One region of the Paenibacillus sp. XP01 genome, then DNA from elsewhere that is predicted to be linked to it. Evidence: riboswitches for the same ligand, from Rfam matches in the RefSeq annotation. Region 1 holds a riboswitch; each other region holds the start of a gene.
The links. Region 1 has a riboswitch for cobalamin ahead of cobJ (precorrin-3B C(17)-methyltransferase). Riboswitches for the same ligand answer to the same signal wherever they lie in the genome.

Region 2: another riboswitch for cobalamin. It lies ahead of SNR34_RS07080 (ABC transporter substrate-binding protein); the one in region 1 lies ahead of cobJ (precorrin-3B C(17)-methyltransferase).
Region 3: another riboswitch for cobalamin. It lies ahead of nikB (nickel ABC transporter permease); the one in region 1 lies ahead of cobJ (precorrin-3B C(17)-methyltransferase).

What each region holds. Positions count from the first base shown of each region.
Region 1 is NZ_CP139481.1:6,440,483-6,444,710, reverse strand. It holds gene SNR34_RS29010 (GerAB/ArcD/ProY family transporter) at 1-1,059, shown strand, start outside; gene SNR34_RS29005 (uroporphyrinogen-III synthase) at 1,208-2,032, shown strand; cobalamin riboswitch at 2,277-2,501, shown strand; gene cobJ (precorrin-3B C(17)-methyltransferase) at 2,778-4,228, shown strand, end outside.
Region 2 is NZ_CP139481.1:1,555,477-1,559,704, forward strand. It holds gene cbiB (adenosylcobinamide-phosphate synthase CbiB) at 1-772, shown strand, start outside; gene SNR34_RS07075 (histidine phosphatase family protein) at 763-1,455, shown strand; cobalamin riboswitch at 1,594-1,747, shown strand; gene SNR34_RS07080 (ABC transporter substrate-binding protein) at 1,962-2,960, shown strand; gene SNR34_RS07085 (FecCD family ABC transporter permease) at 2,957-4,003, shown strand; gene SNR34_RS07090 (ABC transporter ATP-binding protein) at 4,000-4,228, shown strand, end outside.
Region 3 is NZ_CP139481.1:282,439-286,666, forward strand. It holds gene melA (alpha-glucosidase/alpha-galactosidase) at 1-1,094, opposite strand, end outside; gene SNR34_RS01310 (AraC family ligand binding domain-containing protein) at 1,317-2,165, shown strand; cobalamin riboswitch at 2,237-2,427, shown strand; gene nikB (nickel ABC transporter permease) at 2,563-3,531, shown strand; gene nikC (nickel transporter permease) at 3,528-4,228, shown strand, end outside.

The DNA of each region.
Region 1 (4,228 bases):
TATGCCAAACAACATGCCTACTTGTCCTATATCCCCGCATTTGTCGTGATGGGGATATCCTTCTGGCTGATCAGCCGGATGATGCGCCGCTTTCCCGATAAGGACTTGTTTCAATCCCTGGTGGAACGGTATCCTTTTTGGGGAAGGGTTACAGGTATGCTGTACATCCTGTTTTTTCTCTTTATTTTCGCGAGGGATTTGCGTTTGATCGGCGATTATGTCAGCATAACGTTGTTGGAAACGACCCCGATCTCGATCATTGCACTAACGATCCTCGTGATGGCCGTTTTTATCGTGAGGGGCGGTTTGGGATCACTGATCGGAATGTCAGAGCTGTATGTCACGCTGTTTCTGGTCAATTCGGTCATCGTGCCGTTTATGGTTGCCCCGCAAGTAGACCTGAACAATCTGCTGCCGTATTTGGACGTTGATGCGGCAGGCGTGGGGAGAGGCACTTGGTACATGTTTTCCTTTTTTGGCGAGATGGTTGCGCTCCCCTTTGTCATGAAAGGCAGTGACTTTAAATTCAAGCCTGCTTTTCGGGGAATGTTATGGGCCGTTTTGCTGATGATGTTGATCCTTATTGAAACGATTGCGTCCATCGGCGTGGAAATTGCCTCACGGTTGGTGTATCCTTCTTACGAATTGGCACGGCAATTGCAGATCAGCGAGTTTCTGGACCGGTTTGACTTGCCATTGGCCGCGGCGACCCTGCCTGCCATGGTTACCAAAATCGCGTTTGATCTGTATTTTGTATGTTGGGGGCTCAAACGGATGATTCCGAAGGTATCCGGCAAAGTGCTGACCGGACCGATTGCGCTGCTCGGGTTTGTTTGCGCGTTTTGGTTTTTCCGGAACGCCGTCCAGCTTTACCGGTTTACGCGGGAATGGACATGGATCGCCATAGTGTTTGAGGTCTTGATTCCGATCCTGTTGTTTCTGTTTCTTCGACCCAAAAAGAAACGGGCAGGCAAGCATGAGCAGCATGCGGAGAAATCCGGGCAGGAGGATGAAAGAAAGCGAAGCGGCCCGCAGGGCGGAAAACTTCAACCTTCTTAAGAAGGTGCATGGTTTATGGATTTTATAAAAAATCGTTATAGGAAAACCCCGAAAATAAAGGGTATTCAAGGTTCCCCTGCATGGGCTCTGCCTGTATACTGAAGTCAGACTGATGAACTTTCGGCAGAATCCAACTGGGGGGAACGATATGGCGCAACATTTGGCAGGCATACGCGTGGCTCTGACGGGACCGCGCAAGTCGAGGGAGATGTCCCTGCTGGTTGAAAAAATGGGCGGAATTCCGCTGGTACGGCCTGCACAGGGAACGGTGTTTCTGGATGACCGGAGCATTCGGGACGGACTGGTCTCCTGGATTTCCAATCCGCCGGACTGGGCGGTGCTGACGACGGGCATGGGGCTCGATGCCATTTTTGATATGGCAGAGGATATGGAGCTTGCCGGAGCGCTGCTTGATGTACTTGCGGCTTCGTCGATTGCGGCGAGAGGATACAAAACGGTGAATGCACTGCGCAAGCGCAGGCTTTCACCCATCGTTCGGGACGATGATGGCAGCACGGAAGGGTTGATCCGCGAGTTTGCTGCCCATGATCTTGCCGGGAAAAAAGTGATGCTGCAGCTCCATGGCGAAACGGCACCGAAACTGGTGAGTTGGCTGGAGCAGCAAGGCGCCCAGGTGCGGCAGGTGCTGCCTTATCGGCATGTGCCGCCGGAAGAAGCGGAGCTGGCGCAGCTGTTGAACGAAATCATCGCGAACGAGGTTGACGCCGTTGCTTTTACAAGCGGCCCGCAGGTGCGTTTTTTGACGGAATACGCAGCTTCGCAAGGCAAGCTGGAACAGATGCAGGAGGCGTTCAGGCAGGGCGTGGTGGCCGCTTCGGTGGGCAAAGTAACGGCAAATGCCATGCGCGAGGAAGGCATCGAGGTTCGCGTTGTCCCCGAGGAAGAAAAGATGGGGGCGCTCATCGTGGAGCTGGGCCGTTATTACGCCGCTTTGAAGGTAGATCAGGCTTAAAGGATGCACGGTATAAAAAGGCGAAAAGGCTGAGAGCAGTCCTTCGCTATGCTGATGTGCGGGTTTTGGTCAACCGAAGAGGAACGGAAAAGCTAATAAGAAGAGGCCTTGATCCATACATGGATCAGGGCCTTTTTGGTTTCGCAGGCAAAGGATTGCGTCCGGGCGGGAAAATTAAATGAATGCAGGCCTTCATGGGCATGGACATCATTTCCTGACGGATGGTATGATGAAGACAATATCATCACATGAAAACAGACAAGGTGCTCTTGCTTTCAGGCAAGAGGTAACAGGGAATCGGGTGCAAATCCCGAGCGGTCCCGCCACTGTAATGGGGAGGCTCCTTTCAATAATATCGGTTGCGCAGACGTTGGAGCTGCTGCTGATAAGTCACTCGGATCACCGGGGAAGACGGAAAAGGAAGCTGATGAACCAGAGCCAGGAGACCTACCTTGAATGTGTCACCGGACCCTTCGCGGAAAGGAGCGGTGTACGAACGATCAGGAAAAGGGCGGACCATAGGTCCGTCCGGCAGACCCTTCCGGGCCATGCATCAGCAGGATCATTCTTCCACGGAATGATGCTGTGTTCTTGAGCATACGTACATTCGTATCCCGTCCGCATTGCGGACGGGATTTATTGGCGTTCTCAGAGTTTTGAATATGCGATAAGGCGCGAAGAAGGCCGGCTTAGCCGTCCTTCTTCACTGTTTAAGTCGGACAGGTTATCGGAGGAGGAGAAACAGATGCAAGGACTAGGCAAGCTGCTTGTTATCGGATTCGGTCCAGGGGCCATGGAGCATATTACCCACCGGGCGCTTGAGGCACTGAGAGAGAGCGAGGTCATTATCGGCTACAACACGTACGTCGACCTGATTCGGCCGCTGCTGACCGGACAGGAAATCGTACGTACGGGCATGACCGAGGAAGTCAGCCGTGCGCAGGAAGCGGTAAGACAGGCGGAAGCGGGAAAAATCGTGGCCGTGATTTCCAGCGGCGACGCGGGCGTATACGGTATGGCCGGCCTCGTATACGAGGTGTTGATGGAGCGCGGATGGAAGCCGGACAGCGGCGTGGAAGTGGAGGTGGTTCCGGGCGTTTCGGCGATCCAGTCCTGCGCTTCCTTGCTGGGAGCGCCTGTCATGCACGATGCTTGCACGATCAGTTTGAGCGACCATCTGACCCCGTGGGACACCATTAAGCGCCGGGTTGAGGCCGCGGCTTCCGCTGATTTCGTCATTGCATTGTACAATCCGCGGAGCGGCAGGCGGACCCGCCAGATCGTAGAAACGCAGGAGATTCTGCTGCGTTACCGTGATCCCAAGACCCCTGTCGGGCTGGTCAAAAGCGCGTACCGCGACCGCCAGCATGTGGTCATCACCACGCTGGAGGACATGCTGAACCATGACATCGGCATGCTGACGACCGTGATCATCGGCAATTCGTCCACCATGATGTACGAAGGGCTCATGGTGACCCCGCGCGGCTATCAGCGGAAATACACGCTGAACGCGACGGAACAGCCGCTCCGGCCGCATGAGCGGCTGCGCACGGAAGCCGAGCCATGGTCGCTCGGCGCGATGGAGGCCCGTGCTGCCGCGAGCGGTACGGCAGCGGGCCAAGGCGCGGCCGGCGCTGCGCCTGCGGGAACGGCGACGAGCCCGTCGGGCAGCGATGCCGGCGGAGCCATCGCTGTGCTCGTCGCCGAGCGGCCTGCGCCGGCGGTTGCCGCGCCGCACGCAGCCGCCGCAGCCGCGTCCATCGGCGCAGCCGAGCTGGCCGCGGAGGCGCTCGGTCGGCTCGCGGCAGGCGGGGCCCTCGCGGTCGAAGCAGCCAGCCGCTGGCTGGACGCCGGGCCTGGAGCCGCTGCGCCGCAGGCCCTGGAGCGCACGGCGCCCGCGCCAGGCAGCAAGCCGCCGCTCTTCGAGGTGGGCGTATCGCCCGGCGTCGGCAACAAAAAGTTCAGCGCCGCACAGATGGCGCTGCTTGCGCAATGCGCGGGTGACGACGGCGAGCTGGAGTATACGCCGGAGCACCAGATCATATTGCGCGTGCCAACCTTCGAGCCGGACCGGCTCGTTGCCGAGCTGCGCGCCGCGAAGTTCATCGTGGTGCCGATCGGGGACGTCATCAAGGTGAAAGCCTGCGACTTCTGCAACATGGAGAAGGATGATGCCGTACCGATGGCAGAACACCT
Region 2 (4,228 bases), 2.0 Mb from region 1:
CTGGTTGGTACTCATTGTGCTGGGGCTGATCCATCCAGTGCTCGCTGTTTTGGCCGAAATCCTGTTAATTGCGACCACCATTGCGTCCAAAGGACTGAAGGATGCAGGCATGGAGGTTTATCGCCATTTGGCGCAAGGCGACCTTCCGGGAGCCAGACGTTCGCTCGGCATGATCGTGGGCAGGGATACCGAGCATCTGGAGGAACCGGAGATCGTGCGCGGGACAGTGGAAACGGTGGCCGAAAACATCGTCGATGCCATCGTCTCCCCGCTGTTCTACGCGCTGATCGGAGGAGCTCCGCTGGCCATGGCCTATCGTGCCGTTAACACCTTGGATTCCATGGTTGGTTACAAAAACGAAAAGTACCTGCATCTCGGCTGGGCCTCGGCACGTCTTGACGACTGGGCCAACTGGATTCCGGCGCGGATCACGGCCTTATTGCTCATCGCGGGCGCCTGGGTCATGAAGCTGGACGCAAGGCAGTCGGCACGCATGGTCTCCAGGGATGCACGATTGCATCCAAGTCCGAACAGCGGGTTTCCTGAGTCGGCTGTCGCCGGAGCGCTGGGCATTCGGCTTGGCGGGCACAATGTTTACCATGGCGTAGCTTCGTTTCGTGCATATATGGGTGAGCCCACTCGTCCAATGGAGGCCGAAGACATCGTGCGCACGTCGCGCCTGATGTTCTGGTCGGCCGGATCGTTCGTACTGCTCTGCATTTTGGTCAACCTGCTGGTTTGGTTCTGCGGAGGCTCGTTGTTATGGACATGATGACAAGACGGGGAGAACAACAGGATCAGCAAGGGACACACGATCGATGGGAAAAAGAATTATGGCTTGTTCGTCACGGCACGACGGCGTGGAACACGGAAAAGAGGTACCTCGGCCATACCGATATCGGTTTGCTGCCTGAAGCGGAGCAGGAATTGGCCTCACTGCGCGTGCAGTTGGGCGGCATTAAGTGGGCTTCGGTCCATAGCAGCGATCTGCTTCGCTGCCGTCAGACGCTGGAACGGATCGCGCCCTTGCACGCAGGGCAAGCGCATATGGACTCCCGGCTGAGAGAAATCCATTTTGGCGAATGGGAAGGGCGTACCTATGAGGAACTGAAGCATTTGGCCCGTTACCGGGAATGGATCGATTCACCGCAAACAGTAACTCCGCCCGGCGGGGAACCGTGGTCATCGTTTTCTGCCCGGATTGATGATTTTTTGAATGAAGTAATGTGGGCGGAACCCCGGCATGAGAGAACTGGTGATTCGACAACAGCGCAGACGAAAGATCTGGTCGTTACGCATGGCGGGGTCATTCGTTATATGCTGACTCGGCTGCTGCCAGGTCAGGCGTTCTGGGACGTTTCGGTCATTCCGGGGCAAGCGATCCGGCTTCAATTGGAACGTTCGCCGGACGGACGGAAGGCAATCCGTCTTCCTTTTCCCGAAATCGGGTTGTAAGCACGGTCGATATCACCTATAATCACAACAGAAGTGTGGCTTCGGTACAAGCATCGTTTCAAGAGCTGGCGAAGGCGTTCGGCAGCAGATGCACACCCACTTGAATGGGGATGCAATATTAACGACCATGGGACCCGTTACTCCCGAAAATCACGGCGTCCGTGCGGACGATCCGGAGAGGGCAAACGGGTAAAACAGGGGAAGCCGGTGCAAATCCGGCACGGTCCCGCCACTGTAATCCAGCCGATTCGGCGTGGAAAGTCAGGTTGCCTGCCCAGGGCGTTTAACCATCGGTGTTCCTTCGAGGAAAGGACAGCGTTTCGGGCAATGCTCCATGCATGCGGCCTTGTGCTGTCGTGCGCGGATCGCCATATGCGAGACGTTATCCCTGATCCTGATCGCAAGGATCGGGGATTTTTTTTCAAGAAACGGCCATTCAAGGGACAGACACGGGCGGAAGCACAGTCTTCGATCTACCAAACACAGAAAAAGGGGAGAATCCAATCATGAGATTCACGACATGGAAAGGCATGGCGTCCCTGCTGAGCGCAGCGATGCTGACATTCGCTCTCGCAGGATGCGGAGCGGCAACAACGAACAACGAAGGAGGCGCAGGCACGCAGCAGCCGGCACAGGGGCAATCCCAGGAACAGGCGCAGACGGACCTCAAAACGCAGTATCCGTTCACGGTGACCGATGCAACGGGCGAGTCGTTTACGTTTGAAAAGGCGCCGACAAAGATCGTCTCCGTATCGCCAGCCGAAACGGAATCGCTGTTCGCGCTCGGATTGGACGAGCAGATCGTGGGCGTATCCGATTTCGACGATTATCCGGAAGCAGCGACGACAAAACCGAAGATGGGCGGCGTGTCCAAGCCGAACGAAGAGTCGATCATTGCAGCGGATGCCGATCTCGTGGTAACGGGGATTTCGATGAGCGAGGAAGCCGTGAAAAAGCTGCGCGACTTGGGTATCACCATTTTCAAAACAGACCCGAAATCGGTCGATGACGTAATCAAAAACATCGAAACGTTCGGCAAAATTACGGACCGTCAGGCAGAAGCCCAGAAATTGGCCGCACAGATGAAACAAGATGTGGCTGACGTGACGGAAGCGGTCAAATCGGTGAAACCGGAAGACAAGAAAAAAGTGTACGTGGAGTTCTCCCCAGGCTGGACTGTGGGCAAGGGAGAGTTCATGGATGAAATCATCACGCTTTCCGGTGCTACGAACGTCGCTTCCGACATGACAGGCTGGAATGAAATCAACGAAGAAAACATCATCGCCGCCAATCCGGATGTGATTTTGTACGCGGACGACGTGGTGGAAGACTCCAAAACACTGGATCAAATCATCAAGGCCCGCAGCGGTTGGGATCAAATTACAGCCGTCAAAAACGATCAGGTCATCGGTTTGGATGCCAATCTGCTGACTCGTCCAGGTCCTCGCGTGACCCAAGGCTTGAAGGAAGTGGCCAAGGCGGTCTATCCTGACTTGTTCCAATGAGCCGCAAACTTGCAGTGTACGGCACAGCAGGCATGGTGCTGCTTGTCCTGACCGTGCTGATCTGCACCGGCATCGGCTCGGTCTCGCTGCCGATCCGGCATATTGCAGGTATTATTCTGCATCACATTCCATGGCTGGGTGACCGGATCGTTCCGGATTGGACGACTGCAGCGGAACAGATCATATGGAAGGTACGCCTTCCGAGGGTACTGCTCGCTGTTCTCGTCGGCGCAGCATTGACCGTGGCCGGCGCTGGATTTCAGGGCGTACTGCGCAACCCGCTGGCCGACCCGTTCACCCTTGGCGTATCGTCCGGAGCGTCGGTGGGGGCAGCCGTGTTGATCTTTTTCGGCCTGCAATATGCGCTGATCGGCGTCTGGACGCTGCCGTTGGTTGCTTTCGTGACCGGAGTGCTGACATTGTGGTTTGTGCTGGCTTTGGCGCGCGAAGGCCGCAAAATCCCGACGCACAGCCTCATTCTTGCCGGCGTGGTGATGCAGAGTTTCCTGGGAGCGGTCGTATCCTTCCTGTCCACCATGTCCAAACAAACGATTAACGAAATTATATATTGGACGATGGGAAGTCTGGCACTGCGTGGATGGTCGTATACGGCCATCCTTTTCCCATATTTCCTGCTTGGTTTGCTCGTGCTGTGGAGCCAAGCTCGTTCATTGAACATTTTGGCGCTGGGCGAAAGACAGGCTGCCCACATCGGGGTTCGCGTCGACCGATTGAAGCTGGCGGTGCTCGGCGTGGGTACGCTGCTGACGGCTGGGGCCGTCTCGGTGTCGGGCGTGATCGGTTTTGTCGGTTTGGTCATTCCGCATATGCTGCGGCTGATCGTCGGCCCGGATTACCGTCTGCTGGTGCCGCTCTCCGCCATAGGCGGTGCGATCTTCATGGTATGGGCCGACACGATTGCCCGTTCCTTGCTGGCACCGACCGAGATTCCCCTCGGCGTCGTCACGGCATTTGTGGGAGCACCGTTCTTCGCCTACCTGCTGCACCGCAACAAAAAGCTGCAAAAGGGGATGATGCCGTGAGCGGGAACCAATCTCTGATCGAAGTGAAGGGCGCAAGCAAAAGCTATGGCTCCCATCATGCCCTGCATGACGTGAACTGGAGCGTCCAGGAAGGGGAATGGTGGGGAGTGGTCGGCCCGAACGGCAGCGGCAAATCCACCCTGCTGCAGCTGGTGGCTGGAACCGAGCAAGCGAATACGGGCAGCATCCTGTTGGAAGGGAAGAACATTGCCTCTTACGGTCGCA
Region 3 (4,228 bases), 740 kb from region 1:
GGCAGGTCGCCGATGTACGTCGGAGTGATGCCCGATCCGTCGACTAGACACGGTACCTCGACACAGGCTTCGCGCGGCAGGTTGGTGATGAGTCCGGTGTTCATGACATTGCCGCCGATTTTATAAGGACGGTTCGTCTCCATGGCCTCCATGATATGGGAGGCGTACTCCCGGCTGCGGGTATGCTCGATGTTTTCGCTGGCGAACAGCTTCTCGCGCATTTCTTTCCAGCCTTCGATCTGATTGACGCAGCGGCGCGGATATTCGTCCAGCGGAATGTTGAAGCGCTCGATCAGTTCGGGGTAATTCTTTTTGATGAAATACGGATGATACTCGGCATTGTGTTCGGAAGATTCAGTCACATAATAGCCGAAGCGATGCATCAACTCGAAGCGCACCATGTCGTCGTGCTTCTCCTGTTGTTTGATGCGGGCAAGGCGTTTGATTTCCGGATACAGATCCTGTCCGTCCCGCGTGACTTCAAGCAGCCAGGCCATATGGTTGATGCCCGCAATTTTGGCGACAACACCGGTCTGATCGATCCCGAGGGCGTCGAAGAGATGCGGTACGCACACTTGCACGCTGTGGCAGAGGCCGACCGTTTTCACGCCGCCATGCACGCTCATGACGTTGGTCAGCACCGCCATCGGATTCGTGTAGTTCAGGAACCAGGCATCCGGGCAGACTTCCTGGATATCCCGGGCGAAATCCAGCATGACCGGAATGGTCCGCAAGTTGCGGAAAATGCCGCCGATGCCGAGCGTATCCGCAATCGTCTGGCGCAGGCCGTATTTTTTCGGAATTTCGAAGTCGGTGATCGTGCACGGATCGTATCCGCCCACCTGGATGGCATTAATGACGTATTTGGCTCCGCGCAGCGCTTCCTTGCGATCGGAATAGGTTTGCACCTTGCAGCCGCTGCCAAGCGAACGTGCCATGCTGACCAGCAGCCGTTCGGAATCGCGCAGCCGCTCGGCATCGATATCGAACAGTGCCAGTTCAAAATCTTGCAGCGCTTCGGTCATCATGACGTCGCCGAGGACGTTTTTTACAAACACGGTGCTTCCCGCACCGAGAAACGTAATTTTGTTCATTTCAGGCTCAGCCTCCCTGGTGGATTGGTGTACCTCCACTATAGGGCGATTTGGCACGTTTCACTATGGCGCAACCTCACGTAAACATGGCATAATCCCATTTTTGCATTCGTTTACATTGCGATATGGCCCGGTTTGCCTGTTATAATTTTGATAAAACTTGAAGAAGTGAGTCGTGGGTGCAAACGTTGGCGGCTCTCCAAACAGAAGGAAGGGACAGACGTGAGCAGAATCGAAATGAATGTGGTGCCGATGGATTGGACGCAGATGGAATTGGTCATGCTTTTTTTCGGGTGGGAGGACTGTGAGCCTCTGCATTACTGGGGGCCGGGTGTGCGTGACAGCTACATTATTCATTACGTTCACAAGGGACGCGGCAAGGTGCTGATGAACGATCGGCAGCATATGTTAACCAAGGGACAAGGTTTTCTCATTCTCCCCGACACGATCGTGCATTATGAAGCCGACGAGGCGGACCCATGGACGTATTCGTGGTTTGGCTTCAAAGGCGTGCAGGCCAAAGCGTTCATGCAGCGCGCGCAGTTGAATTCCGATCATCCGGTGTTTCGGGCAAGGAACGAGGCGGCGCTGGACGGATTGTATCAGGAAATGGTTCAGGTGTCCGGCCGCTCGGGCGCGGACGTGTTTACTCAAAGCTTGTTGTATCGCCTCATAGCCGAGCTGATTGCTTCTTCACCGGAAGAGGAGGGCAAGCGGCAGCCTTCTTCTACCAAAGAAGAGTACATACGGCAGGCGGTGAGATACATGGAGAACCGATATAGCCAAAAAACGAGCGTTCTCGACATCGCGCAAGCCGTAGGACTGGATCGCACGTACCTGTCGGGGCTGTTTAAGGAAAAGTACGGCAAGCCGCTGCAATCTTTTTTTCTGGAATACCGGATGAATCGCGCCGCCGAGCTGCTGCAGAGTCCGATGCTGTCCATTAGCGAGGTGGCACATTCGGTGGGATATACGGACCCGCTATTGTTCTCCAAAATGTTCAAAAAGGTCACCGGCATGTCTCCGAAGGGAGCCAGAACCAAGTCCACTGAAACGAGTGATACACGATAGAATAAGTCCCTTAAATTTGAAGAAAAAGCTATGATCTTGCCTACCTGCCAGTTATACTGGAACACATACCAATCGAATAGATGGAACTGGGTGCTGTACCCGATCGGGTACAAGCTTAATAGGGAAGCCGGTGAAATGCCGGCGCGGTCCCGCCACTGTAACAGGGGAATCAGGCAGCGATAAGCCACTGGCCATAGCCGGGAAGGCGCTGCAACGATGTTGATCCTGAAGCCAGGAGACCTGCCCGGTTTGACAACACAGCAACAGCCTACGGGAGATAGGAAGGTGTTTTGAATTAGCGCGATTTTTGTATGGGAATCGGTTTATTTGAGGCGTCCTTATCCGGGAATATACGGGAGAGGGATGCCTTTTTTGCATGGCAGAGATCGGGTTTGCTGTGAATCGAAGCAGAGAGGACGGCTGGCTTTTGGGCAAATACATCGGTAAAAGAATACTTCAGCTGGCAGCCGTTCTGTTCGGCATCACCTTCCTGACCTTTCTCCTGACCTACCTGTCGCCGGGAGACCCGGCCAGGCTGATGCTCATGGCTACGGGCGTGACGCCATCCGAGGAGCTGGTTGAGCAGGTGCGGGCAGAATTGGGACTGGACAAGCCCTTTTGGGTGAGGTACGGCCTATGGCTTGGACAAGTCGGGACAGGAGATTTCGGTACGTCGTACAAATACGGCCGGCCCGTGTTCGACGTGCTGATGTCACGTTTGCCGGCCACGCTGCGTTTGACAGGCGGTGCCATGCTTCTTGTGGTCGTTGTTTCGTTTCCGCTCGGCATCCTGTCGGCCATCCATAGAAATAAAGTGCTGGATCTCATCATTCGCCTGTTCTCCTTCGCAGGGTTGTCCATGCCAAGCTTCTGGCTGGGCATGCTGCTTATGCTCTGGTTCGGCGTGCATCTGAAGCTGTTTCCCGTCACGGGCAGCTCGGGTCTGCATAGTCTCGTATTGCCTGCATTAACGCTGGCACTGCCTTTGATCGCTCAGTACAGCAGGCAAATCCGCGCCGTCATTCTGGAGGAACATTCCCAGAACTACGTAGACGGAGCCAGAGCCAGAGGCATGAAGGAAGGAACAATCATGATCCGGCATATTCTTCCGAACGCGATGCTTCCAGTCATCACGCTAATGGGCATGTCTACCGGGGCTCTGCTCGGCGGGGCCGCAATCATAGAGAGCTTGTTCGTGTGGCCGGGCGTGGGCCAGATGGCGGTGGAAGCGATCTTTTCACGGGATTATCCGCTCATTCAGGGTTATGTGATCTGGATGGCTACGATGTATGTCGTGTTGAATCTGTTGGTCGATGTATGGACCCATCTGCGAGACCCGCGGATCCGATTGGATGTGGATGTATGATGAGGACATTCCGGCTTACGTTGTCGCAGCATCGTTGGTTCGCCGTGGTGCTCGCGTTGACGGCGTGTTGGATCGTGCTCGCCATGATCGCCCCCCTGTTTGCGCCGCATGATCCGCTGGCCACCAACTTTGGCATGGTGCTGCAACCCGCCAGCCCCGAGTATCCGCTCGGGACCGACCAATTGGGACGATGCATTCTGTCCCGTATCCTGTATGGGGCACGCACGTCGCTGCTGCTGACCTTCATGATGATCGGCATCGTGTTCGGGATCGGCGTAGGCATCGGCATCATTGCCGGTTATGCGCGCGGCATCGTGGATTCGCTGTTGATGCGGCTGGCCGATACGATGATGGCTTTTCCCGGAATCATTTTCGCCATCGCCGTCGTCGGCATGTTGGGTCCGGGTCTGCTTCATACGGTCATCGCGCTGTCGGTGGTCTGGTGGGCCAAATATGCGCGCATGGCGAGAAGTTTGGTCATATCGCTGCGACAAAAGGAATATGTCGCCGCCGCCGCTTTCAGCGGGGCGCGTCGTACCCGAATCGTTTGGGGCACCGTTCTGCCGAACATGCTGTCACCGTTAATCGTGATGGCCATGATGGATGTGGGCGGCATGATGCTCTCCATATCCGGCTTGTCCTTCCTGGGGCTTGGAGCGCAGCCGCCGGAACCGGAGTGGGGAGCCATGCTGAACGA